One region of the Mixta sp. BE291 genome, then DNA from elsewhere that is predicted to be linked to it. Evidence: predicted binding sites of a transcription regulator. Region 1 holds the regulator's gene; each other region holds the start of a gene.

Region 1 (7,734 bases):
CTGGAGCAAAACAGAACGGGAAGCCTGGCTACAGGCGAATGAAGAGGGCGCGCGCGGCGATCTTCAGGGGCTGACCGATATCTTCAGCAACATAGTGAGCGAGCCGAAGTAAGCGCGTAGAATAGCGGCGTTTTGGTCAGCCCGGAGCAAAAATGCTGCTGCTTATTGATAACTATGACTCTTTTACCTGGAACCTGTATCAGTACTTCTGCGAATTAGGCGCGGAAGTGCTGGTACGGCGCAACGATGAGATCACTCTGGCAGAAATGCAGGCGCTGCCGCTGACGCATTTGGTGATTTCCCCCGGTCCCTGTACGCCTGATGAATCGGGTATCTCTCTGGACGCGATCCGCACCTTTGCCGGCAAAGTGCCGCTGCTTGGCGTTTGCCTGGGTCATCAGGCGCTGGCGCAGGTGTTCGGCGCGCGCGTTATACGTGCCCGCGAGGTGATGCACGGCAAAACGTCGGCGATTGCCCATCAGCAGCAGGGGGTATTTGCCGGTCTGGCGCAGCCGCTGACCGTAACGCGCTATCACTCGCTGATTGTGGAAAAAGAGACGCTGCCTGATTGCCTGGCGGTCACGGCATGGAGCCTGCGCGACGGTCAGCCCGATGAGATCATGGGATTACGCCATAAAACGCTGGATGTCGAAGGGGTGCAGTTTCACCCGGAAAGCATCCTGAGTGAGCAAGGCCATCAGCTGCTGGCAAACTTTCTGCGCCGTAAATCGGCGGTTTAACCCAGCTTCTTTGCGATTCCGTTTGACTTACTATGCATATTTAATGATTATTTTTTCATTGAGCATCAACGTGAAATCAAATGGGGTAGCGAATGACAGCGGAAAAAATGGCGGTTACGCGGGAAACCTTCGATAAGGTGATATTGCCTGTTTATGCACCAGCGCAGTTTGTGCCGGTAAAAGGGAAAGGCAGCCGGGTATGGGATCAGCAGGGTAAAGAGTATATCGATTTTACCGCCGGGATCGCCGTAACCGCGTTGGGCCACTGCCATCCGGCGCTGGTGGAGGCGCTGAAAACCCAGGGCGAAATGTTGTGGCACACCAGCAACGTGTTTACTAACGAACCGGCGCTGCGCCTTGCCAGCAAGTTAATTGCTGCCACCTTTGCCGAACGCGTTTTTTTCGCTAATTCCGGCGCGGAAGCCAACGAAGCCGCGTTTAAACTGGCGCGTTACTATGCCGCCACCCGCCACAGCCCTTACAAAACCAAAATCATCGCCTTCCATCATGCGTTTCATGGCCGCACGCTGTTTACCGTCTCCGTTGGCGGACAGCCGAAATACTCTGACGGTTTTGGGCCGAAACCGGCCGATATCGTCCACGTGCCTTTTAACGACCTTGAGGCGGTCAAGGCGGTCATCGACGATCACACCTGCGCGATTGTGGTTGAGCCGATTCAGGGCGAAGGCGGCGTGGTGCCCGCCACGCAGGAATTTATGCAAGGTCTGCGCCAGCTGTGCGATCAACATCAGGCGCTGCTGGTGCTGGATGAAGTACAGAGCGGCATGGGACGCAGCGGTAAGCTGTTTGCCTATGAACATTATGGCGTACAGCCCGATATTCTGACCTCGGCGAAAGCGTTGGGCGGCGGCTTTCCCATTAGCGCAATGTTGACCACCAACCACATCGCCTCGGCGATGGCGCCGGGCGTACACGGCACCACTTATGGCGGTAACCCGCTGGCCTGCGCCGTGGCGGAGGCGGCGCTGGATGTGATTAATACGCCGTGGGTGCTGGATGGCATTGAGCAGCGGCGTCAGCGTTTTATTGAGGCGCTGGAAGCGATCAACGCCAAACTGGATCTTTTCAGCGACATCCGTGGTAAAGGGTTATTGATCGGCGCGGAACTGCAGCCGCAGCATAAAGGTAAAGCGCGCGATATTCTCAATGCCGCCGCTGCCGAAGGGGTGATGATTCTTACCGCAGGCAACGATGTGCTGCGCTTCGCGCCTTCGCTGGTGATCCCGCTGGCGGATATTGGCGATGGCATGGCGCGTCTGGCGCGCGCCGCCGATCGCGTATTGAACCCTGCATAATATTGAACGCGCCTGATGCCCAGGCGCGCTTATCCTTTACGCAAACGGCGCACCAGCCATTTACCGTGGTGCGGCCGTTGGCTCCACGCCAGCGACGAGATGGTATGCATCACCGAAAGATGCTCAAGAATACGTTTTACGTGGCGCTCCACAATGGTGGTTGGCCCTTCCTGGTTATCGGACGGGCCCTCCAGAATATTGCTCTCCTGCCCTGGCCCGTCATACGCCAGCCGCTGCTGACAGCGTTGCAGCGCAATTTCACACGATTGCAGATAGCGTTGCGCCAGTCCGGGCGGCAGCATGGTATGTTCACGCGCCAGAATGGTCATGGCGTTAATATGCTCCACAATAAACTGGCTGTGCGTAACCCAAAGTTTCATATCGTTCAGATAGCGCGTATTGAAAGCAGGCTCCTGCATCGCCTGGCTTAGGGAGTTAAACAGGGCGTTATGCGCCTGATTGACGCGCACCCGTTGCCAGGCCAGCTTCTGCGGCGAGGTCTCATTGCCCAGCAGCATTCTTAAGGCGTCCTGATACGCTTCCAGCGAATCGTGCGCATTCTGGCGCAGCAGCCCGCTCTGCCACTGCGGCCACAGCCAGACCATGCCGCCAAAGGCGATGCAGCACCCCATCAGCGTATCCATCAGGCGCGGCAGCAGAAAATGCGCGCCGTTCAGCGACAGCAGTTGCAGTGAATACACCGCGGTGACGGTAAAGCCGATGGTTGCCCAGCCATAATATTTGCGGATAAACAGATAGCTGACCAGGGTAATGGCCAACATGATCAGCAGCACCAGCGATTCCGGCACCGCAAAGCGCAGGGCGGCAGCGGCAATAATCAGCCCCGCCAGCGTGCCGAGCGCACGGTGCTGAATACGTACGCGCGTCGCGCTGTAGCCGTTCTGGCTGACAAACATAATCGTCATCAAAATCCACCAGGGTTTCGGCACGTTAAACGTCAACGCCAGCACGCTGCCGAACACCAGCATCACCGCAAAGCGAGCGGCGGTGCGCAGGGCAGAGGATTTAAACGACAGATAGCTACGCAACGCGGCCAGCAGCGGCAGCCGACGTTGCCGATCGGCCATCAGATCGCGCCGGTAGAGAGGGCGCTGGGTGCGCAGTACGCGGGCGATACGGCTGAAATGGTAATAGCAGAAATGACCCACCGGATTTTCCGGATGCTGACGGGCGATTTTCTCCAGCCCCAGCAGCGGTTTTTCCATGGTGAAACGTGACGGCAGCCGGTGATACAGCAAATCGTCCGCCAGCTCGCGCAACCGGGCGGCGATGGTTTGGGCATTCCAGCGAATCACCGCTTCCGCATGGCTTTGCTCGACCAGCTTCTGCACTTCCTCAGGCTGATGCAGGCTGACGGCAATATGCTCCTGCAGATCGAGCGCCACCTGAAAAGCGCGCGTCAAATGGCGATGGCTGTGATCGCGGTTAGCGGCCAGCATATGCATTTGCTGATAACAGGTATTAATCAGATCAACAACCTTTTGCTGACGCGCCAGCAGCGGCGGCAGCGCCTTTTCCGGGTCGGTGAGCTGCGTTAAGAAGGTATATTTGGCTTCGCCGTAATCAGCCAGTTCGCGGTAAAGCAGGCTGAGCGTCTCGCGCATTGGCTGCTCTTTCCACAGCCGGAACCAGAACCAGTTAAACAGGCCGTACCAGAAGGTACCGCCGATATAAAGCAGCGGCGGGCCCCAGATGGGCATATGCCCCACCAGACCCAGCGTAAAAATTGCCGCAATCAACGAGGCGGGCAGCAGACGCGCATGCAGCGAACCGATTTCACCGGTAACGCCGAGCAACAGCGCCATGGCGAACAGCGCCACGGGTAGCGGCACCTGCTGCAGCGTAAGCCATTGCAACAGGAAACTGCTGAGCGCAAACAGCGAGCCGCCAACGATCAGGCGTTTAAAAAAGCGGCGGTGGGGCGTATCCAGCCCGGCGATATTACAGCAGGCGGGCACCAGTGAGAAAAGTAACCCTTGTTGCAGGTTACCCAGCAGCCAGCCAATGGCGACCGGCAAACAGAGCACCAGCGTCTGACGCAGGGCATAGTTCACTTCAGGATGGTAAATAATTCTCCGCCACATCACGACATCACCAAAAATAAATACGGCGTGATGACAGGCATCACGCCGTATTTTCAGGGGTGCTTAACGGGTGCCGTAAACGACAATCGTTTTACCGTGAGCGGAGATCAGGTTTTGATCTTCCAGCATTTTCAGAATACGGCCCACCGTTTCGCGCGAGCAGCCAACGATCTGACCGATCTCCTGACGGGTAATTTTGATTTGCATCCCGTCCGGGTGGGTCATCGCATCTGGCTGTTTCGCCAGGTTCAGCAGCGTTTGCGCAATGCGGCCAGTCACGTCAAGGAAAGCTAAATTGCCTACTTTCTCTGAAGTCACCTGCAGGCGGCGCGCCATCTGGGAAGAGAGGCGCATCAGAATATCGGGATTCACCTGAATCAGCTGGCGGAATTTCTTATAAGAAATTTCAGCCACTTCACAGGCGGTTTTCGCACGTACCCATGCACTGCGTTCCTGACCTTCTTCAAACAGGCCAAGCTCGCCAATGAAATCACCCTGATTAAGATAGGAAAGAATCATCTCTTTGCCTTCTTCATCTTTGATCAGTACCGCAACCGCACCTTTTACGATGTAGTAGAGCGTCTCGGCCTTTTCACCCTGATGAATCAACGTGCTTTTTGATGGATATTTGTGGATATGGCAATGTGACAGGAACCATTCGAGTGTAGGGTCTGTTTGCGGTTTGCCGAGAACCATTCGCTATTATCCTCTGTTGTAATCGTGCCCTAAATACAGGGGGCAGTTTTCCCTGTCAGGCGTGGAAATCTTCAAGCGTTTCCTGCTGGAAATTTATGCAGGCAACTGCGAGGCCTTAAGGCGTGCAGTCGTCCCGTTTTCGTTTCATAGAACGAAAATATTACAGCTTTGTTTGTAGCACAGCTTTATCTTACTGTCTCCTGTTGTCTCGCTTCAGCTTGTGCTGAATCGGACAATTGCCGTGTAGTTGTTGCCAGCCCAGGCAATGCTTTGGCTGACTTATCAGCTATTCGATTTTCTTGCCTTCTATCAGACGTTTCACTAACGGCAGCATGATCAGCTCCATCGCCAGGCCCATTTTTCCGCCCGGCACCACCAGCGTATTAATATGTGAAATAAAGGAGCCTTGCAGCATCGCCAGCAGATAGGGGAAATCGATATCCTCCAGACCGCGAAAATGAATCACCACAAAGCTTTCATCCAGCGAAGGAATGGCGCGCGCGGCAAAAGGATTCGAGGTATCCACCGTGGGGACGCGCTGAAAGTTAAGATGGGTGCGTGAAAACTGCGGCGTGATGTAGTTAATGTAATCTTCCATTGAGCGCACCACCGAATCCATCACCGCTTCGCGTGAATGGCCGCGTTCGCTGGTGTCGCGTATCAGCTTCTGGATCCATTCCAGGTTGACGATCGGCACCACACCCACCAGCAGATCGACCTTTTCCGCCACGTTGTGCTGCTGCGTCTCCACACCGCCGTGCAGCCCTTCATAAAACAGAATGTCCGTTGGCTCCGGCAGCGGCTGCCACGGTGTGAAGGTACCCGGCAGCTGATTCCACGGCACCGCTTCATCATAGGTATGCAGGTACTTACGCGACTGGCCCCGCCCATGTTCGCCATATTCAACAAAGGTTTGCTCAAGCAGGCCAAAGTCGTTGGCTTCCGGGCCAAAATAGCTGATATGGCGGCCCAGATCGCGTGCCTTGCGGATCGCCATATCCATTTCCGGACGCGTATAGCGGTGAAAGCTGTCGCCCTCAAGTTCGGCGGCGTGTAGGTTAAGCTGTTGGAAAATCTTACGAAAGGCAAGGCTGGTGGTGGTGGTTCCCGCTCCGCTGGAGCCGGTTACCGCGATAATCGGATGTCTGGCTGACATAAGCACTCTCTGGGTAACATCGGGCGATGAGCATTGTTATCACGTTTAGGCGACAAGTGTCATTACTGTACGCGCCTGCCAGCGCGCATTAATGTGACGAGCCGCACAGCGCCATCGTCATCGCTAGCCGTCGCGAAACTGACCGCGCGGCATAATATTCACCGTTTCATGCAGTTCCGACCAGACCAGCACCGCTTCGCCGCTTTTCAGCTGACGTCGCACATCTTCCACCTTTTGCGCCAGCGAGCGTTCCTGCTCGCCGTAATCGGTGCCTTCGCGCAGCACAAAGGCTTCAATCAGGTTTTCCAGCGTTTCCGGAGAGAGATCTTGCCAGGGAATAATCACAGCTTAGTTATCCAGATAAGGTGAGAGCCATTGGGGAATACGCTGTTCCAGCCACATTTGCGGGCGGCGCAATGTACCGCCGACAAAGCCGACATGGCCGCCATATTCCGTGAGTTGATATTCAATGTTAGCAGGTAACCGCGTTCTGTCGGGGATCACCTCGCGGGTCATAAATGGGTCGTCCGCGGCGTGAATAATTAACAGCGGTTTGCGGATAGCAGGCAGCAGCGGCATCGCACTGGCGCGTCGATAGTAATCACCAGCGTCGGCGAAACCGTGGGCGCGCGCGGTGATGGCATCATCAAAATCACGCAGGCGCTTTAACGCTTTCAGCTGCGGCAAATCGACCGGCAGCGTGCCGGGCCAGGCTTGTAGCTTGCGGCGGGCGTTGAGTTTCAGCTGGCCCAGCAGATAACGCTGATAGACGCGGGAGAACCCCTGCTCCAGCTTCGCGCTGCACGGTTCCAGCATCAACGGCGCAGAGACCGTGACGGCAGCATCCAGCGGGCAGTCATCGCCCTGCTGGCCCAGCAGGCAGGCAAGCATATTGCCGCCAAGCGACACGCCGACGGCAACCGTTGGCGCATGGCCCAGCGTGGTTTGCAGCCAGCGTAAAAAATAGCTGGCATCTTCGGTTTCGCCGGAATGATAGATGCGCCCCATGCGGTTAGGCACGCCGCTACAGCCGCGAAAATGCATCACCACGCCCAGCCAACCGCGCTGTTGCCAAACCTGCAACAGGCCGTGCGCATAAGGGCTGTGAAAGCTTCCTTCCAGTCCGTGAAACAGCACCGCGCGCGGCTTGTGTCGCGCCTGGAGCGGATCTTCGCTCCAGGCCAGATCGATAAAATCCCCGTCGGGCAGGTCGAGCCGCTGCCAGTGAGGGCGCAAATAAGCGCGACGGCGAAACAGGCGCGGCAGCACCGTTTGTAAATGCGGATTATGCAGTCCTTTCAGGGGAATAAAGGATTCCTGCGTGTGATCAAAGCTCATCGTTTCACGCTTGTGCGCATTCAGGCACGCTGTTAGTTTAAACGGATTAACCTTTACCGGGTGGGGAGCACCCATTGTATGGAACTCAGTCTGTTTTTATCGATGCTTGGTTTTCTTTGGGTCGCAGCAGTGACGCCCGGTCCAAATAATACGCTATTGACCACGGCGGGCGCCAATTTTGGTTTCCTGCGATCGCTTCCTTTGATGGTGGGCATTATGCTTGGCATGCAGCTGATGCTGCTGCTGGTGGCGTTTGGCGTGGGCGGTCTGATCCTGGTTTATCCCTCGCTGCATCTGTTTTTGAAAATTGTCGGCAGCCTCTATCTGCTGTGGCTGGCGTGGAAAATCGCCACGGCGGCTTATGAAAAAATCGAACTGGGCGA
Region 2 (7,734 bases), on a different contig from region 1:
TCGCCGTGATTGAGCCAGAGGCGGCAGGCGGCGGATTCAGTTTGATTCCCATCGCGGCGGCCGGTCACTATACCGTAGGCGTGCTGCTGTTTATTTTTATTGCGCGCGTGGTGACGACGCTGCTCTGTTTCAGTTCGGGCGCGCCGGGCGGTATCTTTGCGCCGATGCTGGCGTTGGGGACGCTGCTGGGTACCGCCTTCGGCATGGCCAGCGCCACGCTGCTGCCGACGTTAACCCTCGATCCCGGCACCTTTGCCATTGCCGGTATGGGCGCGCTGTTTGCCGCCTCGGTACGTGCGCCGTTAACCGGTATCGTATTGGTGCTGGAAATGACCGACAATTATCAGCTTATTTTACCGATGATTATCACCTGCCTCGGTGCTACGCTGGTGGCGCAGTTTTTGGGCGGCAAGCCGCTCTACTCCTCGCTGCTGGCCAGGACGCTGGCAAAACAACAGGCGCAACAGGAGCAGGAAAAGGCACAGAGTGCGAGGGTCGATACTTGATTGCTGCACCATGCTATTGGATAATATTGACAAGCGCGGCCATTTCTGGCCTCAGCCGGATTAATTGCGGAGTGTTTCAATGAGTGATGAAGTAGCAGCACTGCCGCTGCAATTTACCGAAGCGGCAGCCAGTAAGGTGAAAACCCTGATTGCTGATGAAGACAATCCTGATCTGAAACTGCGGGTTTATATTACCGGCGGCGGTTGCAGCGGTTTCCAGTACGGTTTCACCTTCGATGATAAAATCAACGACGGCGATATGACCATTGAGAAAGCGGGCGTTTCGCTGGTGGTGGATCCGATGAGCCTGCAATACCTGGTGGGTGGCGCGGTGGACTATACCGAAGGCCTGGAAGGTTCGCGTTTTATCGTGACCAACCCGAATGCAAAAACCACCTGCGGCTGTGGTTCTTCCTTCAGTATCTGACAGCAGAACGTGCTTTACGCCCTGTAAAGCACGTTGATTTTTCCTACCATTCCACGGTAATCAAACGTGTTTCCCGCCTGATTTTCGCTTCCTTTTGTAGCGTACTCAACGTCACTTTTGGCTGCGCGGATGGCTGCCGACCGCAGTTTATTGCGGGCTGACTGTGGCTGAGCGTTTGCCCGTCGACCTGGCATTTCTGATAGATGGTTAACCTGACGTCTATGCTGCCGGAAATAGTCGCCGCGCAGGCGCTTCCCGCCATCAATAGCCCGCAGGCAAAGAGAATGGCTTTCATGATGTTTCCCGGTGTAAAAAGCGCTTAGCGCGCAGAAAAACCGGCGGCCTTTATTTTTGGGCCGCTCGGTAAAACTTCTATCGGTATAAATCGTGAAATCTTTAGTTAATGCGCTTCAGGCTGTAGCGCCTGACAGAGTTTTTCTGCCGCCAGCACGCTGCGCGGGCCAGGGCGACTGAGCCAGTCTTCAGGAATCGCCACCACCGGCGCCGTAAGCTGCGGCTGCCAGAAGCGGGCAGTCTGAGCTGCGGCGATGCTGTCGCCAGGGACAACAATCAGATCGGGGTGGCGCGCCAGCACCTGCTCGCGGCTGACCTGCGGCCAGGGCGCGGCGCTGGCGGCAAAGATATTTTCACCGCCGCACAGCGTCAGCAGCTGGTTTTGTAATGTGGCGCGCGCAGCGGTAAACAGCGGCTGCTGACCAAACTGTAAGAATACGCGTCGATGCGCGGGTTTAGCATAGCGCTGCTGTAACGCCTTAAAGCGCGTGTCCAGCTGTTCTGCGGCACGGTGCGCCTGCTGCGGGGCGGGGCTCCACGCGGCCAGCTGATGCAGCGCGGCGGTGATACCTGCAATCGAATCGGGATCCAGCCAGATAACCTGTACGCCCAGCGCCTGCAGCTGGTCGATTTGCCGCTGCGGAGAGCCGCCACGCCACGCCAGCACCAGATCCGGTTTCAACGCCAGAATGCGTTCCAGCTTAATACCTTGCCAGTTAGCGACCTGCTCCAGCGATTTCGCCGCAGGCGGATAGTCGGACCAGGCGCTCACCGCCACCGGCGTGATGCCAGCGGCAAAAGCGAGTTCCGTAAGATGCGGAGCCAGGGTGATCACGCGCGGCGCGCTGGCGGCCAGCGCCAGGCTGGCAAACAGCCAGAGCGCCAGCGTCAGGAGCGCGCGTTTAGCCACGCGCCAGCTTGCCCAGCAGCGTTTCCACCAGCAGCGAAGATTGCTTAGCGGCGACGCTCAGGAACTCTTCAAAACTCAGGTGGGAGGCCTGATCGGCGACGTCGGAAATGGCGCGAATCACCACAAACGGCGTCGCGAACTGATGGCAAACGTGGCCGATGGCCGTGGCTTCCATCTCAACCGCAATCGCCTGCGGGAAAGTCGCGCGAATGCGCGCCAGCGGTTCAGCGCCGTTAATAAAGGCGTCGCCGCTGACCACCAGGCCGCGTACCGCGTGCAGATCCAGCTGCTTAATGCACGCCTCTGCAGCGGCGATCAGTGACGCATCGGCAGGGAAGGCGGCCGGACAGCCCGCCATCTGGCCCGGCGCATAGCCGAAGGCAGTGACGTCCGCATCGTGATAGCGCACTTCGTCGGAAACCACGATATCGCCGACTTTCAGCGAAGAGGCCAGCCCGCCCGCCGAACCGGTATTGATAATAACGTCAGGGCGGCAGCGTTCCAGCAGCAACGCAGTGCCCAGCGCGGCGGAAACTTTGCCGATACCCGATTTTAACAGCGCCACTTCCACGCCGTTCAGGGTGCCAGTATAAATTTCGCAGCCAGCTACAGAAATCGTCTGACGGTTTTCAATTTTATCGCGCAGCAGTGTGACTTCCTGCTCCATTGCACCAATAATGCCTGCTTTCATAGGGTTACTCGCTATGTAATTAAAGTGGAATTCAGCGTTTGAACTGTTGCATAGTCTATCACAGGCCCACGGCAAGATGTTTTCATGCAGAAACAAGGGGAATCAATGGAGAAGATTAATTTCCGGCAGCGAATCAGCTTCCAGCGACCATGGAATAGTCGGGAAGCGCCGCAGGGCGAGTACGCGATTACGCGCCATTTTGAAAGCGACCGTGGGCGTATTATTAATTCAGCGGCTATCCGCCGTTTGCAGCAGAAAACGCAGGTCTTCCCGCTGGAGCGCAACGCGGCGGTGCGATCGCGTCTGACGCATTCGCTGGAAGTACAGCAGACCGGGCGTTATATCGCCAAAGAGATTCTGGAAACCTTAAAAACGCGCGGCGGCCTGGAAAAGTATGGCCTGCAGGAGCTATCCGGCGCGTTTGAAAGCCTGGTGGAAATGGCCTGCCTGCTGCACGATGTCGGCAATCCGCCTTTCGGCCACTTTGGCGAAGCGGCGATCAATGACTGGTTTGACGCCAATTTACCGGCCGAGCTGGTGGACCCAATGGTGGCGGGCGTCAACGACGCCGATGCGGCGCAACAGGCCGATTTCAGCGCGCTGAATGCCACTATCCGTCAGGACCTGTGTCATTTTGAAGGCAATGCGCAGGCGATTCGTCTGGTGCATACGCTGTTACAGCTCAATCTAACCTATAGCCAGGTCGCCTGTATTTTAAAATATACCGCCCCCGCCTGGTGGCAGGGCGAAAAACCAGCGCCGTTCACGACGTTGATGAAAAAGCCGGGCTTTTATCTTTCCGAGCGTCACTATATTGCTGAACTGCGCGCGGCCACACAGCTACAGGAGCACCATCGGTTTCCTCTTACCTGGATCATGGAGGCGGCTGATGATATTTCCTACTGCATCGCCGATCTGGATGATGCGGTGGAAAAAGCGATCTTTAACGTGGATACGCTGTATGGCTACCTGGAAAAGCTGTGGGGGCCGGTGCGTCCCAATGATGCCTTTAGCCGCACCATTGGCTACGCCTGGCGTGAGGCAAACGGTAAGAAAATCCGTGGCCGCAGCGATCAATTTTTTATGTCGCTGCGCGTGAGCGTACAGAATGTATTAGTGACCCATGCGGTTAATCGATTTGTGGATAATCTGCCAGCGATTTTTAACGGCGACTTTAATCATGCGCTGCTGGAAGATGAGGGCGAAGAAGGGCGGCTGCTGGCGCTGTTTAAAACTGTCGCGCGTCGTCACGTATTTAACCATTCGGAAGTTGAACAGTTAGAATTACAGGGCTATCGGGTAATAAAAGGGCTGCTGGAGATTTACCAGCCGTTACTTGAGCTGAATTATGAGGCCTTTACCACATTGATGACAGAAGATGTGCTGGCGGGACATCCCATTGAAACCCGCCTGTTTCACAAGCTTTCCGGCAAACACCGCCGGGCTTATCAACAGCATATGCGCACTGTGAAAATTGAGCATAAATATCAACGGCTGTTATGGGAACGTTATTATCGCGCGCGCCTGATTCAGGACTATATTAGTGGCATGACCGATCTTTATGCGTGGGATGAATACCGTCGTTTAATGGCGGTTGAATAGTGAAGTAATAAAAGGAGTTTTGTAAAGATGCAGAATATTTTTTTACTTTTGCCAAAAAGTTACTGATGAACTTTGCGGTAAAAATTTAATCTCATCAACACGACCAAATTGATGGTCAGCTTCATTGAACCAATACGAGTAACAGACAATGAAAAAAACATCTCTTGTATTAAGCGCATTAGCCCTTAGCCTGGGAATGGCGATGACCCCGGCTTACGTGATGGCGGCTGAAACCGCCTCTTCCTCTACTCAGCAACTTCCCAGCCTGGCGCCAATGCTGGAAAAAGTGATGCCGTCGGTCGTCAGCATCAACGTTGAAGGCAGCACCACGGCGAAAACGCCGCGTCTGCCACAGCAGTTCCAGCAGTTCTTTGGCGATAGCTCGCCGTTCTGTCAGGATGGCTCGCCGTTCCTGAACTCACCGCTGTGTCAGGGAGCAGCGCCTGGCGGCAATGCTGCGCCGCAGCAAAAATTCCGTGCGCTTGGCTCTGGCGTGGTGATTAACGCCGACAAAGGGTATGTCGTCACCAATAACCATGTCGTGGATAACGCCACCAAAATTCAGGTGCAGCTCAGCGACGGACGTCGCTACGAAGCGAAAGTCATTGGTAAAGATCCGCGCTCGGATATTGCGCTGATCCAGCTACAGGATTTTAAAAATCTGACCGCTATTAAAATGGCCGACTCTGACAGCCTGCGCGTCGGGGATTATACGGTGGCGATCGGGAACCCGTACGGACTGGGCGAAACCGTCACCTCCGGCATCGTTTCCGCGCTGGGTCGTAGCGGCCTGAACGTGGAAAACTATGAAAACTTTATTCAGACCGATGCGGCGATTAACCGCGGCAACTCCGGCGGCGCGCTGGTTAACCTGAACGGTGAACTGATCGGGATTAATACCGCGATCCTCGCCCCGGACGGCGGTAACATCGGCATTGGCTTTGCTATTCCCAGCAATATGGTGAAAAACCTGACCGCGCAGATGGTGGAGTTTGGCCAGGTGAAACGCGGCGAGCTGGGCATTATGGGTACCGAACTAAATTCCGAGCTGGCGAAAGCGATGAAGGTGGATGCACAGCGCGGCGCCTTTGTCAGCCAGGTGATGCCGAAGTCTTCTGCGGCGAAAGCGGGTATCAAGGCAGGTGATGTGATTACCTCGCTGAACAAAAAACAGATCTCCAGCTTTGCCGCGCTGCGTGCTGAAGTCGGCTCGCTGCCGGTGGGCACTAAGCTGGAGCTGGGCCTGCTGCGCGATGGTAAGCCGCTGACGGTCACGGTTGAGCTGCAACAAAGTTCGCAGAGCAATGTCGATTCCGCCAACATCTATACCGGCATTGAAGGCGCAAGTCTGAGCAATTCTGAGGTAGATGGTCAGAAAGGCGTGCGCGTGGATAGCGTTAAGCCTGGCAGTTCTGCAGCGCGTATCGGCCTGAAAAAAGACGATATGATTCTGGGCGTTAACCAACAGGCGGTGAGCAACCTTGGCGAGCTGCGCAAAATTCTGGATACCAAGCCGTCCGTACTGGCGTTAAATATTAAACGCGGCGACAGCAATATCTATCTGTTAATGCAATAACGCTTTTCCTGCGGGAAAAGCTGTCGCAACAGACTGTTCAACGGCCCGACGATGCCTTCATCGGGCCGTTTTTACTTTGTGATATTGCCCGCAAATTTATTAACCGGCGCGGTGCTTCGTGCAATTGCACAATGCTTCGCTGCGGTCGCCATCGTATGCTGCTGCTTCAGGCTTTGGCTGGAGTACATAATGGCTAATTATCACCTGGATGCTCGTCTGGCCCAGGATATCGTGGCGCGCACGATGAAAATTATCGACAGTAATGTCAACGTGATGGATGCACGCGGCCGGATCATCGGCAGCGGCGACCGGGAGCGTATTGGTGAATTGCACGAAGGCGCGCTGCTGGCGTTGTCGCAGGCGCGCGTGGTGGATATTGACGAGGCGGTGGCGCGTCATCTGCACGGCGTTCGACCCGGTATTAATTTACCGCTGCGTATTGCCGGGGAAATTGTTGGCGTCATCGGCCTGACCGGCGATCCCGTTTCGCTGCGCCAGTATGGCGAGCTGGTGTGCATGACGGCGGAGATGATGCTGGAGCAGGCGCGCTTGCTGCATATGCTGGCGCAGGACAGCCGTCTGCGCGAAGAGCTGGTATTGAATCTGATTCGTAGTGAAACGCTTTCGCCTGCGCTCATGGCGTGGGCGCAGCGGTTAGGCATCGATCTTAATCAGCCGCGCGTGGTAGCGGTGGTGGAGGTGGATAGCGGGCAGCTGGGCGTGGATAGCGCGATGGCGGAGCTGCAACAGTTGCAGACGTTGTTAACCATGCCGGAACGCGACAACCTGATCGCCATTGTTTCTCTGACCGAAATGGTGGTGCTGAAACCCGCGCTGAATGCGCATGGCCGTTACGATCAGGATGAACATCAGCGGCGCGTTGAGCAGCTGTTAGGGCGCATGAAGGAGAGCGGACATCTGCGTATTCGCATTGCGCTGGGCAACTATTTCACCGGCGAAGGCAGTATCGCTCGTTCTTACCGTACGGCGCGCACCACGATGAGCGTCGGCAAGCAGCGTATGCCCGATCAGCGCAGCTTTTTTTATCAGGATTTAGTGCTGCCGGTGCTGCTTGATAGCCTGCGCGGCGGCTGGCAGGCTAATGAGCTGTCACGTCCGCTGGCGAAGCTGAAGGCGATGGATAATAACGGGCTGTTGCGACGGACGTTAATTTCCTGGTTTAGTCATAACGTACAGCCTTCAGCCACGGCACGGTCGCTGTTTATTCATCGGAATACGCTGGAGTACCGCCTGAACCGCATTTCTGAACTGACCGGCCTGGATCTGGGGAACTTTGACGATCGGCTGCTGCTATATGTGGCGCTACAGCTGGATGAACAACCTTAAAGAATATAATTATGTTGTCGGCAGCGGCCAAATGATTGAAATGCGCCGCTTAAATCTTTAACTGATACAGGCAGGTTGATAAAAAAGTAAAAGGATTTACCTCATGCAGAATGAACATGAAAAGCAAAGGCTGGCTGCTTTGGCCTGTAAGTTGCAAAAGCGCCTTGAGAAAGTAACGCCAGAACTCCTTTCTGAATTTCTTTTTGAGCGTGGAATACCTGTAGTGAAATGCCTGATGTGTGGCAATAACGATATCAGCATACCGCAGGCGGCAGTATTGGCTGCCTCTGCCGAGGGCAGCAAAGCTTACACTTATGTCAGGTATGTGACGCTGAATACGGATAGCTCACCTTTTACGCTGGACAGCTTTGAGTATCGTCT
Region 3 (7,734 bases), on a different contig from region 1:
GAGAGAATCGCCGATATTTCCGCGGCCTTTCTCGGTACGCCTTATCAGGCCAATACCCTAACTGGCTCGGACAGCGTGCCAGAGCAGCTGGTGGTGAATTTTAATGGTGTTGATTGCTTTACCCTGCTGGATTACGTGGCCGCGCTCAGTCACGCCAGCAGCCGCGAAGACTTTTTTACTCAGCTGCGCCTGACGCGCTATCATCAAGGCCAGGTCAGCTTTGCCCAGCGCAAACATTTCTTTTCTGACTGGTTTAGCTTGCCGCCGCTGAACGCCTACGATATTACCGATAAGCTTAAAACCCCCACGGTTACGGTTACGAAAAAACTAAATTTAAAAGCGGACGGCAGCAATTATCTGCCTGGCGTAGCGGTAATGCCGCGAACCATTAATTATATTCCGGCTAATAATATTAACAAGACGACGTTAAAATCATTACAGACCGGCGACTATATCGGCTTTTATTCTCCGCTGACGGGCCTGGATGTTTCTCACACCGGGATCATAATCAAAAAAGGCAATCAGGTATGGTTCCGCAACGCCTCTTCTTTGCAAAAGAATAATAAGGTCGTTGATACGCCGCTGCTCTCCTATATTAAATCCCGTCCGGGCATTATCGTGGCGCGTCCGCTTTAGCCAGCCCGTATCGCTCTGCGGGCTGGCCGTTTCCGCTTAGCCCGCTACGCGTTGGCGAATACGCTGTTTCTCTTCTTCGCTCAGGAACGCAATCGTCAGGCCGTTTTCCTGAGCGGTACGAATATGCTCAGCCGACAGCCCAGCCTGCAGTGCGGCAACCTGATACTCATGGGCGATTTCGATGCCCTGAACTGCCGGGTCATCGGTATTCAGCGTGGCAAGAATGCCATGATCGAGGAATTTCACCAGCGGATGATGGGAAAGATGCGCTACGGTGCTGGTCTGAATATTTGATGTCAGGCAGGATTCGATACCAATGCGATGCTCGGCAAGAAAATCCATCAGCGCCGGATCTTCCACCGCTTTAACGCCATGCCCGATACGCTCCGCGCCCAGCTCACGAATCGCTTGCCAGATGCTGTCCGCACCGGCAGCCTCTCCCGCATGAACCGTAATGCGGAAGCCTGCATCACGCGCCCGGTTAAAATGGCTAAGAAATTCACTGCCGGGGAAACCCAGTTCGTCACCTGCCAGATCAACAGCGGTAATGCCATCACGATGCGCCAGCAGCCCTTCCAGCTCATTCAGGCAGGCTTCTTCGCCAAAGGTGCGGCTCATGATGCCAATCAAACGCACATCGATATCGTGCTGCTGACAGCCAGCGCGCACGCCATCAATCACCGCCTCTACCACGCCAGCAATCGGCAGGTTATGGTTCATCGCCATATAGCCGGGTGAAAAACGCAGCTCAGCATAATGGATCCCGGCGCGCGCGGCATCGGCCACATTTTCCAGCGCGACGCGGCGGCACGCATCCAGTGAACCCAATACTTTTACGCCCCAGTCGAGTTTCTGCAGGAAGCTCACCAGGTCCGGCTGATTTTCTACCACCTGGACATGAGGACGCAGCGCATCAAGGCTGTTGGCGGGCAAGGCGATATTAAACTCTCGGCCTAAATCCAGAATGGTCGCAGCGCGAATATTGCCATCAAGGTGGCGATGAATATCGGTAAGCGGAAGGCGGGCGTCGATCATATGCACTCACTTAGTAATCTTTAAGGTAAAGTGCAGAGTAGTATAAAAATAAGTTGCGCAACTACGCCAGATAATTGCGCAAGATGTTAAACCGACTGCTGGTTAAATCGGCGCTGGAAGCGTCTCGCGGCGGTTATTCCCCCGCTCGCTTCGGCAATTGCCAGGTTTCCTGCGCCACCAGCGCGTCGTGCGCATCCTGGCTACGGCGACGGAAGTCGCTGGGGCTGACGCCAACGCGCTTGCGGAAAACGCGGGAAAAATAGAGTTGGTCATCGTAACCCACTTCACGCCCAATGGAGGCGATCGGTTCCTGTGTGGTTTGCAGCAGCAGCTTGGCGCGGATCACCCGCTGGTCTTCACGCCAGCGCAGCAGGTTCACGCCCATCTGCTCGCGGAACAGATGCGCCAGCCGCGACGGCGACAGGCAAACGTGCTTCGCTACCGCCTCGATTTTCAATTCACCTGCCAGGTTATTGGTCACATACTGACAGGCTTCAATAATACGCGGGTCGCGAATTTGCTGATGGGAACGCGGATCTTCCTCCACTGCCCGCAGCAGCAGTCGCTCCAGTAAATTCATCGCCAGTTCTTCGGCAAAGCGCCGCCCGGAATTATGGGTCTGCTCAATATTGGCAAACAGGCGATCAAATTCGCCGCGTAGCGATTCCGGCAGCCGCAGACGGCCGACGCCGCTGGTTTCATCCTGCCAGCGCAGCCAGTCATGCCAGTAAGCGCGTGGTCGGAAATAGATCCAGCGGTGATACCAGCTGTCGCTGTCTGGCGCCCGGCCATAATAGTGCGGCGTTTTAGGCTGAAACAGCAGCATCTCTCCGGGCTCGCAGTCGAAAGAGCTGTCGCCGTCAAACACCCGGCCGCGTCCTTTTATCGTCAGGTTGATAATATAGCCTTTCATGCCGTGCGGACGGTCGATACAGAAATCGAGCGCGCCACCGGCGCTAATCGGCGTCAGCCCGGCCACCAGCCAGGCATTAAATGCATAGCCCGGTAGCAGAGGGTTGGGCTGTGACTCAATCGGTTGACGATGGTACATAATAATCCTCGTAGCGAAACGTCGAAGTTGCGGGCAGCTAAGCTGCCCGCGACGATCAGGCCGCTTTATGGCTCTGTTTGTAGCGGTCAAAGATCACCGCTGCCAACAGTATCAGACCGCGCACCACATATTGTGAGAAAGGTGAGATATTCAGAAGATTCATCGCATTTTCAACGGTGCCGAGGATCAGCACGCCCGCCACGACGTAAGAGATTTTGCCAATCCCGCCCTTCAGCGAGACACCGCCCAGCACGCAGGCAGAGATAACGATCAGCTCATAACCCAGCGAGGTCATCGGCTGACCGCTGGTCATACGTGAGGCAAGGATGATCCCGGCGGCGGCAGAAACCAGCCCGGAAAGGATAAAAATGATAATGCGGGTACGCACCACCGGCACACCAGCCAGCCGCGCGGCTTCTTCATTGCCGCCAATCGCCAGCGTATTGCGGCCAAAGGTGGTTTTGTTCAGCAGGAAACCAAAAATAATCATGGTGCCAATGGTCAGCCAGATCGGCGCAGGCAGGCCAAACCAGGTGGCGTAGCCCAGCTCGAAGAAACGTTCATCCTCAATGCCCACCGCTTTACCATCGGAAAAAATATACGCCAGACCGCGCACAATCTGCATGGTCGCCAGCGTAGTGATCAGCGCATTGATTTTTAGTTTGGCGATCACAAAACCGTTAACGAAGCCGCAGAGCATTCCCAGCAGCAGACCTGCGCCGATGCCCAGCCACAGGCTTTCGCTCATATTGATCACGACGGCGGTGGTGACGCCCGCGCAGGCGATAACCGAGGCAACGGAAAGGTCAAAGTCGCCGGAGGCGAGGCAGAACAGCATGCCGCACGCCACCATGCCGGACATCGACATTGCCAGCCCCAGCCCTTTCATATTGATAAACGAGCCAAAGTTAGGAATAAACAGCACGCAGGCGAGAAACAACACGGCAAAAACCACCAGCATCCCGAAGTTATCCCAGATACGGCCCAACCGTAAACCGGATCGCGCTACCGGCGGCGTATTTGAAGTCGTGGAAGACATAGTATTACTCCTGCATCAGGCCACGGCGGCCGTCTGTTGCGTATTTTTCGGCATGGCAAGGCTCAGCGTCAGCTGTTCCGTTGCCTCATCATGTAACAATTCACCGGCGATCTCGCCTTCGCGCATCACCAGAATGCGATCGGCAAGGCCCATCACTTCCGGCAGATCGCTGGAAGCGAACAGCACGGCGATGCCCTGCTGCGCCAGCGCATAAATCAGGTTATAGATTTCATGCTTGGCGCCGACGTCAATCCCGCGCGTAGGCTCATCCAGCAGAATCACCTTCATATCTTCTGACAGCCAGCGCCCGAGAATCGCTTTCTGCTGGTTACCGCCGGAGAGGTTCATAATCAGCTGCTCCGCGCCCGGCGTTTTGATATTCAGGGAGCGGATATGCTTATCGGCGTTGTGTGATTCCCAACGATGATCGATCAGGCAACCCGCGGTCAGGTTATTGCGCCGTGCGGAAATATTGATGTTGTCGCGTACCGAATGCACCGGGATGATGCCGTCGGCTTTGCGATCTTCCGGGCAAAGCATAATTCCGGCGCGAATGGCATCCGAAGGTTCGCTGATCGCCAGCGCTTTACCATCCAGCAACACGCGCCCCGCCTTCAGGCGCGTAGCGCCAAACAGCCCTTTCATCAGCTCGCTGCGTCCGGCACCCACCAGGCCAAACAGCCCAACGATTTCACCGGCGCGTACGTTAAATGAGACCGGCTTTCTGACGCCGACCGCATGCACATCCTCCAGCTGTAGCCGCACCGGACCATGCTCACGCGGCGCATAGCCATAGACATCACCCAGATCGCGCCCAACCATCGCCTGCACCAGCATGTCGTGACTGGTATTCGGCACATCATCAAAGGTGCGCACATAGCGACCATCTTTAAACACGGTAATCGCATCACTCAGCGCAAAGATCTCCTCCATGCGGTGCGAAACATAGAGCACCACGCGTCCTTCAGCGCGCAGCTGACGAATCACGCGGAACAGCTGCTCGATTTCGCGTGCCGACAGCGAGCTGGTGGGCTCGTCAAAGGCGATAATTTTGGCGTTACGCGCCAGCGCCTTGGCGATTTCTACCATCTGCCACTGCCCCAGCGACAGATATTTCAGCGGGGTTTCGGGATCGATATCCATCCCCAAATTTTTCAGCTGTAGCCCTGCCTCATAGCGCAGCAGCTTACGGTTTACCAGCCCGCCGCGCTGCGGCAGCTGGCCGAGATAGATGTTTTCCGCAATGCTCATTTCCGGCACCAGGTGCAGCTCCTGGTAGATAATCGCCACGCCCGCATTCAGCGCGTCGGTGGTATGGCTGAAGTTCACCGGGCTGCCCTGAAGCTGGATCTCGCCGCCGCTGGGCTGATAGCTGCCGCTAAGGATTTTCAGCAGCGTCGATTTACCGGCGCCGTTTTCGCCCATCAGCGCATGCACTTCGCCCGCGCGACAGCCGAAGCTGATATCCTGCAGCGCTTTTACGCCGGGAAAAGTTTTACTGATGCCATGAAACGACAGAAAGGCTGAATCAGTGTTCATGGTGTCTCCGCTTGGCCTGTTCACTGTGAACGCCGGTTTACCGGCGTTAGATGATGACAACCTGACTAAATGCATAACGCGTTTCTGTTCGCCGGGCGATCCTTGCCGCCCGGCGAGGCCGATTCGCCTTACATCAGCCCTTTTTTCGCCAGTTCCGTTTTGAAATTGTCGCGAGTAATCAGCACCACGTCGGTCACTTCGGTGAATTTCTGCGGCTCATTATTATTGGTTACCCAGTCATGCAGCATCTGGATACTTTTGTAGCCATGCACGTCCGGGCTGGGCAGCAGCGAGCCGTAGAAGCCGGTCGCCTGGCCTTTAGAGAGTTCGCTGATGGCATCCACGCCGTTAATGCCGATGCCGATCACGTTAGCCGCCTTAAAACTCTGCCCTTCGGTCGCGCGTACGCCGCCCAGCACGGTGTTGTCGTTCATGCCGACAATCAGCCAGTTCTTCACTTCCGGATGCTGTACCAGCAGCGAGTTAGCGGCATCGAACGCGCCAGGGATATCGTTGGATTTGGTCGGCACCTGATAGATCTGTTTTTCCGGGAACCCGGCCGCCTTCAGCGCATCGATGGAGCCGGAGGTGCGGCGACGCGCGGTATCCAGTTCGTTGGCGGTGATCGCCATTACCGCAGTAGTGGAGACGTCCCAGCCGCGTTTTTGCATCTCTTTATATAATTCCTGGCCCTGACGCTCGCCGATTTTGGTCGCCGCCATCATCACCAGCGGCACGCTGTCCATCGGCTTGCCTTTGGCAGTGACAAACTGATCGTCCACCGCGATCACTTTCAGATCGTAGCTGCGAGCTTTGGCCACAATCGCTGAGCCCAGCTTCGGATCGGGCGTACAGATAACAAAGCCTTTCGCGCCGCTGGCCGCCAGGCTGTCAATGGCATTCAGCGTTTTCTCGCCGTCCGGCACCGCGATCTTAATTACTTCAAAGCCCAGATCTTTGCCCGCCTTATCAGCGAACTTCCATTCCGTCTGGAACCACGGCTCTTCCGGCTGCTTAACCAAAAAACCGAGTTTCATCGTCTCAGCGATAGCGGATTGTGACATAACGGCAGCCAGCCCAATGGCAGCTAACGCTTTAGTGAATTTGTGCATGGTGTTCTCCGGCGCAGTGTAATTTTTTCGTTGTGCGCAACGAAACGGTGTAAACGATACCAATCGGATTAAAGATGTTTTCAAAACGGTAAATCAGGTAATTAGCGTTGTAGTTGCGCGTTACCTGAACAAACGCTGGGCTAGTTTTAGCGGGAAACGCATCACGAAATGTAGAGCGGTATCACATAGCAAAACTATGACAGCTTTATCCATAGATTTAGCAATTTTAACCGGGGCTTAACTTTTGATCGGCTTCACATAACCCATGACGACGACAGAAAAATGCATATTTGCAGCTGGCAAGGGCTAACCAAAAATCGCCGCGCTTTTTAGTGTTAGAGCCTGCGATTGTTCATTAACAGGAGAGCCCGAATGCGTGCTGGTGCCATAACGATTGGTCTGGACTTTGGCAGCGATTCGGTTCGCGCCCTGGCGGTAGACTGCCAAAGCGGCGAAGAACTACAAAAAGAGGTGGCGCCCTATACGCGCTGGATGGCCGGTGAATACAGCGTGCCGCAGGCCAGCCAGTTCCGTCATCATCCGCTGGATTATATTGAAGCGCTGGAAAAGGCCATTTGCGGCGTGGTGGCGCGCCTGAGCGAGGCGCAGCGCGCCGCAGTGGTCGGCATTGGCGTGGACTCCACCGGCTCGACCCCAGCGCCGATCGACCGTGACGGCAATGTGCTGGCATTGCGCCCTGAATTTGCTGATAACCCCAACGCCATGTTTGTGCTGTGGAAAGATCACACCGCCATTGAGGAAGCGGAAGAGATTAACCGGCTCTGCCGCAGCGGTGAATTTGAAGACTACTCACGCTATATCGGCGGCGTTTATTCATCTGAATGGTTCTGGGCCAAAATTCTGCATGTTTCCCGTGCCGACGCCGCCGTACGCGATGCCGCGGTTTCCTGGATTGAGCTGTGCGACTGGGTGCCTGCGCTGCTGAGCGGCACCACCGCACCGGCGGCCATTCGTCGCGGCCGCTGCGCCGCCGGTCATAAATCCCTGTGGCATCCACAGTGGGACGGCCTGCCGCAGGCGGCGTTTTTCGACGCGCTCGACCCGATGTTAACCCAGCAGCTGGACTACCCGCTGTTCACCGACACCTTTACCGCTGAAAAACCGGTCGGCACGCTGACGCCGGAATGGGCGCAGCGGCTTGGTCTTTCGACGTCGGTGGTGCTCTCCGGCGGCGCGTTTGACTGCCATATGGGCGCGGTTGGCGCTGGCGCTCAGCCTTATACTCTGGTGAAAGTGATCGGCACCTCCACCTGCGACATTCTGATTGCCGACAGCGAACGCGTGGGTAGCCGCGCTATTGA
Region 4 (7,734 bases), 130 kb from region 1:
TCTGCTTGAACTGATCGAGATCGAAAAATGCCAGACAGGCGAAACAGTGGCGCAGCACACACTCTTTCAGCAGCATCTGCCCCAGCGTCATAAAGCCGCGTCGGTTAGAAATCTGCGTTAGCTCATCGGAGGTGGCCGCCTGGAAATTAACCAGCTCTGCTTCCGCCATTGAAGCCAGATCGCGCAGGGCAATGGCGTCTTCCGCATCAAACGTGCGCGGTTGGCTGTCCAGAATGCACAGCGTTCCCACTTTGGCACCGTTAGGCGCGCGTAGCGGGCAGCCTGCGTAAAAGCGAATATGGGGTTCGTCGATTACCAACGGATTATCGTAAAAACGTGGGTCATCGCACGCATTCTCTACCACCATGACGTCATCCTGCAGAATGGCATGACCGCAAAAAGAGATATCGCGCGTGGTTTCGGTGGCGTTGATGCCGTCTCCTGATTTAAACCACTGATGCTCTGCATCCAACAGGCTGACAACCGAAACTGAGACGTTGAACAGCCGTTTTGCCAGGCGCGTCAGACGATCAAAACGCTCCTCAGCGGGCGTGTTTAATATTTTCAGCGCATGAAGCTCGTTCAGGCGCTGAGTCTCATTGGCAGGGATTTTTGGTGTTTTCATAAAAGCCTTCAAACTTTATAGTTTTTGATTTATGTACTCTCTGTGACAGTATCGGTTAGAAAAGGCACAACTTCAGAATAAAACCATACTAGCTTTACACCGCCGTAAATAAATCCGTACGTCCCGCTGCGCTTGCCGCAGCTGCCGCAGCGGAACCGTTACCTTAGTCACTGTGTGAAAGGAGGTAAAACCTGAAGGGGAAAAAAGCGGATAATCAGGGATCCAGGCAGCCGTGCGGCTGCCTGTCAGGAATTACAGCAGGTTACGCTCTGCCAGATCGAGCGCGAAATAGCTGAAGATGACATCGGCACCCGCGCGTTTAATGGCGCCCAGGCTTTCCAGAATCACTGCATCTTCATTGATCGCGCCAGCCTGCGCGGCAAACTTGATCATCGCATATTCGCCGCTTACCTGATAAGCCGCCAGCGGCAGTTCGGTACGTTCACGGATGTCGCGCAGAATATCCAGATAAGCGCCCGCCGGTTTGACCATCAGCGAATCCGCCCCTTCCGCCGCGTCAATTAACGATTCACGGATCGCTTCACGGCGGTTCATTGGGTTCATCTGATAGGTTTTACGATCGCCTTTCAGCGCAGTGCCCGCCGCTTCGCGGAACGGACCGTAGAACGATGAGGCGAATTTAGTGGAGTAGGACATAATCGCGGTATCGGTAAAGCCCGCTTCATCCAGCGCCCGACGAATCGCCGCAACCTGACCATCCATCGCCGCAGAAGGGGCGATAAAGTCAGCCCCCGCCTGTGCGGCGACCACCGCCTGCCTGCCGAGGTTAATCAGCGTTGCGTCATTATCCACGCCGTGATCGCACAGCACGCCGCAGTGGCCGTGCGAGGTATATTCACAAAAACAGGTATCGGACATCACGATCATTTCCGGCACCGCATCTTTGCAAATGCGCGACATACGCGCCACCAGGCCGTTTTCCTGCCAGGCATCGCTGCCGGTGGCGTCGGTGTGATGTGAGATACCGAAGGTCATCACCGAGCGGATACCCGCTTTTGCGATGCGTTCGATCTCATACGCCAGACGTTTTTCCGGGATACGCATCACGCCCGGCATCGCTTCAATCGCTTTGTAATCATCCACGCCTTCTTCAACAAAAATCGGCAGCGCCAGATCGTTGCGGCTTAGCGTGGTTTCCTGGAACATATCACGCAGCGCAGCGCTTTTGCGTAATCTTCTGGGACGATTAATCAGAGAAAAATCAGACATAATTTTTTGCTATACAGGTGAAAAAGTCATCGTAGTTTACGCCCTTTTCGCAGAGCGAGTGAAACTTCCCGTGCGGCCTTGCCAGCAAAGGTTAACCCCAACCGCCGCTTTTTTATCGGCTACGCGCCTGCATACGTGCCAGCTCTTGCGCATCGTGGCTGCAAAACAGCGTGATATTTTCCTGCTGACTCAGGGATAGCCGCCGCAGCCGCTGCTGGTTCTCGCGCCGCGCCGCATTATCAGTGGCCATCATCCACTGATAAAAGCGCAGCCCTGGCGTACAGTGACGCTGCGGCTGATACATCTCTCCGCGATAAAACCAGGCATCCCCGCCGTGCAGCAGCCAGCCGTCCGGTTGCTGGATAGCCACCCCCGCATGGCCTGGCGTATGCCCCGGCAGCGGAATCAACAGGATTTCAGGCGGCAGCCCGTTTAATGCTTTCACGGCGGAAAATCCTTGCCAGCTTTCGCCCTGCGGCTGATAGGTTTGCCATTGAATATCCGCAGGCCACTGCGCCGGACGATAGCGGCGGCGCTGTAACCAGTTATCGCGCTGATGGCTGGTTTCCAGCTCCTGTTGCAACAGATGAACACGCGCATTGGGAAAATCGGTTAGCCCACCGGCGTGATCGAAATCGAGATGGGTCAGCACAATATGGCGCACGTCCTGTGCCTGAAAACCCAGCCGTTTTACCTGCGCCAATGCGCTAAGCTCCGGTTTGCGCTGGATATTATTCAGCTGGCGAAAGAAGAGGGCGATACGGGAATCGCGGCGGAGATCCTGTTCGCCAAAGCCGGTATCCACCAGCACCAGCCCGTCGCGATCGGTTTCAATTAATAAGCAGTGACAAACCAGATGTGCATGCAGCCCTTTGCTGAAACCGTCATACAACGCACCGCCAAAAGGACACATCGAACCACAGCTCAGGTGGTGTATCCGCATAGCCTTTCTCCTTAAACGTAAAGTATAAGTGTGGGCGCTAATCGGTCAGCAAGCCAAACGGCAGCATGGTAAGGCGGGGATCGGGTTGGATAAAAACGCCAAAGCGACGGCGTTGCCGCCAAAAAAAAGCCCCTCAGCGAGGGGCTTTATTATTACTCGTTAATACGTGGATGCTGCTCAATCAGATTTTTACGTCGCTCCTCCAGCCTCGCAATCTCTTCGGTAATATCCTCGATTTTATGCTCGATATTATCGTGATGCTCCTGCAGGATTTCACGTGCTTCGTTAAGATCGGAAGCCGCTGGCGTCGCGCCTTTCAGCGGTTTGTTGGCGGTCTCTTTCATGGTAAGACCGGTAATAAGACCGACCACCGCGATCACCATCAGGTAGTAAGCGGGCATGTAAAGATCGTTTGACGTTTCCACCAGCCAGGCCGCCAGCGTAGGCGTCAAACCGGCAACCAGCACTGAAATGTTAAAGGCGCTTGCCAGCGCGCTGTAGCGAATGTGCGTTGGGAACATCGCTGGCAGCGTTGAGGCCATGACGCCGGTAAAGCAGTTCAACATGATGGCCAGCATCAGCAGACCGGCAAAAATCAGCCCCAACACGTTACTGTTGATCAACATAAAGGCGGGAATCGACAAGAACAGCAGGGCGATACTGCCAATAATCACAAACGGGCGACGACCAAAGCGGTCGCTCAGCAGACCAATCACCGGCTGAATAAACAGCATACCCATCATGATGGCGATGATAATCAATACGCCGTGATCTTCTGAGTAGTGCAGATTATGCGAGAGGTAGCTCGGCATATAGGTCAGCAGCATGTAATAGGTGACGTTGGTAGAGATTACCAAGCCAACGCAGGTCAGCAGGCTTTTCCAGTGTTTGGTGGCGATTTCGCGGAAAGAGACTTTCGGCCCTTCACGCAAACCTTCGCGATCGCCCTGTTCCAGTTTTTCCACATGCTGTTGAAACGCAGGGGTTTCTTCCAGCGCATGGCGCAGGTAAAGCCCAATGATACCCAGCGGCAGCGCCACAAAGAAAGGCAGACGCCAGCCCCAGGAGAGGAAGTTGGCTTCGCCGATAATGGCTGAGATCAGCACGACCAGGCCTGCACCCATCACAAAGCCAGCGATAGAGCCGAAATCAAGCCAGCTGCCCATAAAGCCGCGTTTGCGGTCAGGCGAGTATTCGGCCACAAAGATAGAAGCGCCGGTATATTCGCCGCCTACCGAGAAGCCCTGCGCCATTTTCGCCAGCAGCAGCAATATTGGTGCCCAAATGCCAATCGATTCGTAAGAGGGGATCAGGCCGATACAGAATGTACTGAGCGACATGATAATAATGGTGATCGACAGGATTTTCTGGCGTCCGTACTTGTCGCCAAGCATGCCGAAAAACAGCCCGCCTAACGGACGGATCAAAAAGGGAACGGAAAAGGTGGCCAGCGCGGCGATCATCTGTACGCCCGGATCGGCGCCAGGGAAAAAGACTTTACCTAAGGCATAGGCAACAAAACCGTATACCCCAAAATCGAACCACTCCATCGCATTGCCAAGCGATGCGGCGGTAATGGCCTTGCGTAAACGTGCGTCATCGATGATGGTAACGTCACCAAGCGCAATAGGTTTGACACGCTTCCTACGTAGCTTCATATCATTCGCCCTGTGTTTGCTGATTAATTTAATTTCCTCAACGGCGCGAACCGAAGCGAAAACCGGCCCAGATCGCGACGTTGAGAAAATTTTTTTCACTGGCATCGTGCCAGCTCATTTTTCCATCATTAGTAATAGTTACTTAACGCAATGATTACGTAATGATTTCACAGTATATCGTCAGAACGCGGAAAATGTTACATCTGCACCATACGTAACGGTTAAAGGCGTATAAAAAGTAACCATTAACCGAGCTGGCAGCAGACTCTGCTATAACATAAGCCTGTCTAAAGCCTGGCAGGAAAGGCCGTTTTTTTCCGCTGTCAGAAAGATTAAAAAAGAAGAGGCAGGACAAAGCGCCTGAAAGTGGCGCTCTGGGAAAAGGATCTTTTAGAGGGAAAGGCGAGAACGTTTAATCAGCGAAAAAGCACTGCTTCAGCGCCAGCTCAACGCCGCGCAGTTCAGCCAGCCCTTTCAGGCGACCAATGGCGGAGTAGCCAGGGTTAGTCTGTTTATGCAAATCGTCCAGCATCTGATGACCATGATCGGGACGCATGGGAATAGCGCGTTGGTTGCCCGCGCGGCGGCGGCGCTGCTCTTCTGCCAGGATTGCCTTGATCACCTCAACCATATTTACATCGCCGGTAAGGTGCGCAGCCTCATGAAAACTGTTGAGGTTCTCTTCGCGCTGCGTGGCGCGCAGGTGGATAAAATGGATGCGGTCGGCATAGGTCTGCGCCATCTGCACCAAGTCGTTATCGGCGCGCACGCCATAAGAGCCGGTACAAAAGGTGAAACCGTTATGCAGGCTGCTGACCGTCTCGGTTAACCACTGCATATCTTCTTGCGTGGAGATAATACGCGGCAGACCAAGAATAGGGCGCGGCGGATCGTCCGGGTGTACCGCCAGCATGATCCCTGCCTCTTCCGCTACCGGCACGATAGCACGCAGGAACGTCGCCATATTTTCACGCAGACGCGCCTTATCAATGCCGTCATACTGCGACAGCTGCGCCTGAAACTGCTCCAGCGTATAGCCTTCTTCCGCGCCGGGCAGCCCGGCGATAATATTGCGCGTCAGCGTGGCGATCGCGTCCGGCGTCATGGCGGCGTAGTAATCCGCCGCCTGGCGCTGCTCCTCTTCGCTGTAGGTTTCCACCGCGCCGGGACGTTGCAGAATATGCAATTCAAATGCGGCGAAAGCGACGGCGTCAAAGCGCAACGCGCGCGCGCCGTTAGGCAGCAGCCAGCCGAGATCGGTGCGCGTCCAGTCAAGCACCGGCATAAAGTTATAACAGACGGTATCGATGCCGCAGGCGGCCAGGTTGCGCAGCGACTGCTGATAGTTAGCGATATACCGCTGCCAGTCGCCGTGTTGGGTTTTAATCGCTTCATGTACCGGAACGCTTTCTACCACCGACCAGTAAAGCCCTTTCTCCGCCAGCAGCGCCTGTCGCGCTTTGATCTCCTCTATGGTCCAGATATCACCGTTCGCAATATGATGCAGAGCGGTAACGATGCCGGTCGCGCCTGCCTGTCTGGCATCATCCAGCGTCACGGGGTCGTTCGGGCCATACCAGCGCCAGGTGTGTTCCATAAACTCTCCTGTATTCATTTATCGTGGAACGGCTGGCCGAAGCCTTCGGCCAGCCAGTTAATAAAAGGGGCCATTGGTCCGGCCGCTGGGCCAGAATAGGGCACTTTTTTGACCGAAAGAGTGAAGCTTGTCGCATTATCAGGCGTTATGCCCGCTAAAATAGTCGACGTGTTGCGCAATCCAGACGGGCTGCAACCATCGCGCCGCATGAAGCTGTTTATAAAGCAGCGTTAACCGCTTGGAGAGAATGTTATGACCTTACCCGCCATCAAAACCGAGCGGCTTTATCGACAAATTTCCAGCCTGATCAGCGCAGCGATAACGCGCGGCGAGTTTGCGCCTGGCGCTTTGCTGCCGCCGGAGCGCGAGCTTGCCAGGCAGCTTAATGTCAGCCGTTCTTCGGTGCGTGAGGCGCTGATTGCGCTGGAGGTGACCGGCTGGGTTGAGATCCGCAGCGGTAATGGTGTGCTGGTGGTCGATCCGTTACCCGGTCAGCCAGCAGAACCCACAGATACCTTTAGCCTGCGCGATCTGATTAAAGCGCGTCAGGCGTTTGAGGCGATGAACGCTGAACTGGCGGCGCGTTACGGTAGCGCCGAACAGCGGCGGGAACTGTTGGCAATTGCGCATCAGCTGGCGCAGCAGACGGTGAATGACGACGCGTTTTTAGATCACGATAAACGCTTTCACCTGCTGATCGGCGAGATGACCGGCAATGAAGTTCTGCGCGAGATGACGGAGCAGCTGTGGAATATGCGTAAAAGCCAGCGCTTTGTCCGGCTGGAGAGCCATTTTGCCGATCGCGATTTTCCGCAGGCGTTAAATCACGACCATCAGATGATCGCTAACGCTATTGTGCAGCAGAACCCACAGCTGGCCCGCGATAGCATGGCGCTGCATTTGCAGCGCGTTTACGATCATCTGTTTGATACATCCGCTTGATAAGTCGCGATTAACGCTTCACCGGCGGGCGGCCATTGCCCAGCAGAATAGCCAGCTTGCTGCCGCCCGGCGTGGTTTCCATCAGGATTTTACAGACGCTGGTCAGCGGCACCGACAGCAGCATCCCCACCGGGCCGAGCAGCCAGCCCCAGAAAATCAACGACAAAAACACCACCAGCGTTGATAAGCCGAGGCCGCGTCCCATCACGCGCGGTTCCAGCATGTTGCCAAACACCATATGAATCGCGCTAAACAGTGCGGCGACCAGCAGAGCATCATAAAAATCATTCAGCACCAGTGCCTGAATAAACGGCGGGATCCCGGCGATAATCGGGCCGATATTGGGAATAAAGTTCAGCACAAAAGCGACTACGCCCCAGAACAGCGCAAACTTCACGTCCAGCAGCAGCAGCGTTAGCCAGACGGCAATGCCGGTAATCAGGCTGATCAGCGTTTTTAACGCCAGATAATGGGTCACCCCTTTCAGCGCTTTATGCAGGCCAGCGATGCGGATTTGGGGATTAGCCAGCGCATTACGCAGTTTGTAGGGCAAGTGGCGCACTTCAAACAGCATAAAAATCACGGTCATGATCAGCAGAACAAAGTTGCTCATCGCTCCAGAAAACTGCCGCAGCACGGTGGTAGCGACATTCATAATCGCATTGGGATCAAGTTGTTCCGCCAGCGCTTCGGAAGAGACAGGAATATGCAGCCGCCCGGCGTAGTGCTGAAGTACTGT

The links. The regulator CRP, encoded in region 1, controls carbon source genes, mostly activating them, when cyclic AMP is high. The targets are predictions, from matches to a motif close to ATGTGANNNNNNTCACAT.
Positions count from the first base shown of each region.
Region 2: a site for CRP is predicted at 6,083-6,100, ahead of J2X14_RS07810 (CdaR family transcriptional regulator). Genes of this name have one in related genera too.
Region 3: a site for CRP is predicted at 6,655-6,672, ahead of J2X14_RS03765 (arabinose ABC transporter substrate-binding protein). Genes of this name have one in related genera too.
Region 4: a site for CRP is predicted at 6,172-6,189, ahead of uxuA (mannonate dehydratase). Genes of this name have one in related genera too.

Region 1 is NZ_JAVDXN010000004.1:476,637-484,370, forward strand. Features, by position in the region: gene J2X14_RS12250 (putative adenosine monophosphate-protein transferase Fic) at 1-112, shown strand, start outside; gene J2X14_RS12255 (aminodeoxychorismate synthase component II) at 153-740, shown strand; gene argD (bifunctional acetylornithine/succinyldiaminopimelate transaminase) at 833-2,056, shown strand; gene J2X14_RS12265 (YccS/YhfK family putative transporter) at 2,086-4,161, opposite strand; gene crp (cAMP-activated global transcriptional regulator CRP) at 4,225-4,857, opposite strand; gene J2X14_RS12275 (phosphoribulokinase) at 5,144-6,013, opposite strand; gene J2X14_RS12280 (YheU family protein) at 6,137-6,358, opposite strand; gene J2X14_RS12285 (hydrolase) at 6,362-7,351, opposite strand; gene J2X14_RS12290 (LysE family translocator) at 7,430-7,734, shown strand, end outside.
Region 2 is NZ_JAVDXN010000003.1:38,473-46,206, reverse strand. Features, by position in the region: gene clcA (H(+)/Cl(-) exchange transporter ClcA) at 1-506, shown strand, start outside; gene erpA (iron-sulfur cluster insertion protein ErpA) at 586-933, shown strand; gene J2X14_RS07835 (hypothetical protein) at 977-1,228, opposite strand; gene btuF (vitamin B12 ABC transporter substrate-binding protein BtuF) at 1,334-2,137, opposite strand; gene mtnN (5'-methylthioadenosine/S-adenosylhomocysteine nucleosidase) at 2,130-2,828, opposite strand; gene dgt (dGTPase) at 2,934-4,430, shown strand; gene degP (serine endoprotease DegP) at 4,579-6,006, shown strand; gene J2X14_RS07810 (CdaR family transcriptional regulator) at 6,196-7,353, shown strand; gene J2X14_RS07805 (hypothetical protein) at 7,457-7,734, shown strand, end outside.
Region 3 is NZ_JAVDXN010000001.1:780,687-788,420, reverse strand. Features, by position in the region: gene J2X14_RS03790 (DUF1460 domain-containing protein) at 1-636, shown strand, start outside; gene add (adenosine deaminase) at 673-1,671, opposite strand; gene araC (arabinose operon transcriptional regulator AraC) at 1,805-2,722, opposite strand; gene araH (L-arabinose ABC transporter permease AraH) at 2,778-3,761, opposite strand; gene araG (L-arabinose ABC transporter ATP-binding protein AraG) at 3,777-5,300, opposite strand; gene J2X14_RS03765 (arabinose ABC transporter substrate-binding protein) at 5,429-6,412, opposite strand; gene J2X14_RS03760 (ribulokinase) at 6,785-7,734, shown strand, end outside.
Region 4 is NZ_JAVDXN010000004.1:349,410-357,143, forward strand. Features, by position in the region: gene J2X14_RS11685 (sensor domain-containing diguanylate cyclase) at 1-625, opposite strand, end outside; gene hemB (porphobilinogen synthase) at 878-1,855, opposite strand; gene J2X14_RS11695 (MBL fold metallo-hydrolase) at 1,968-2,798, opposite strand; gene proP (glycine betaine/L-proline transporter ProP) at 2,951-4,456, opposite strand; gene uxuA (mannonate dehydratase) at 4,869-6,053, opposite strand; gene J2X14_RS11710 (FadR/GntR family transcriptional regulator) at 6,306-6,995, shown strand; gene J2X14_RS11715 (AI-2E family transporter) at 7,006-7,734, opposite strand, start outside.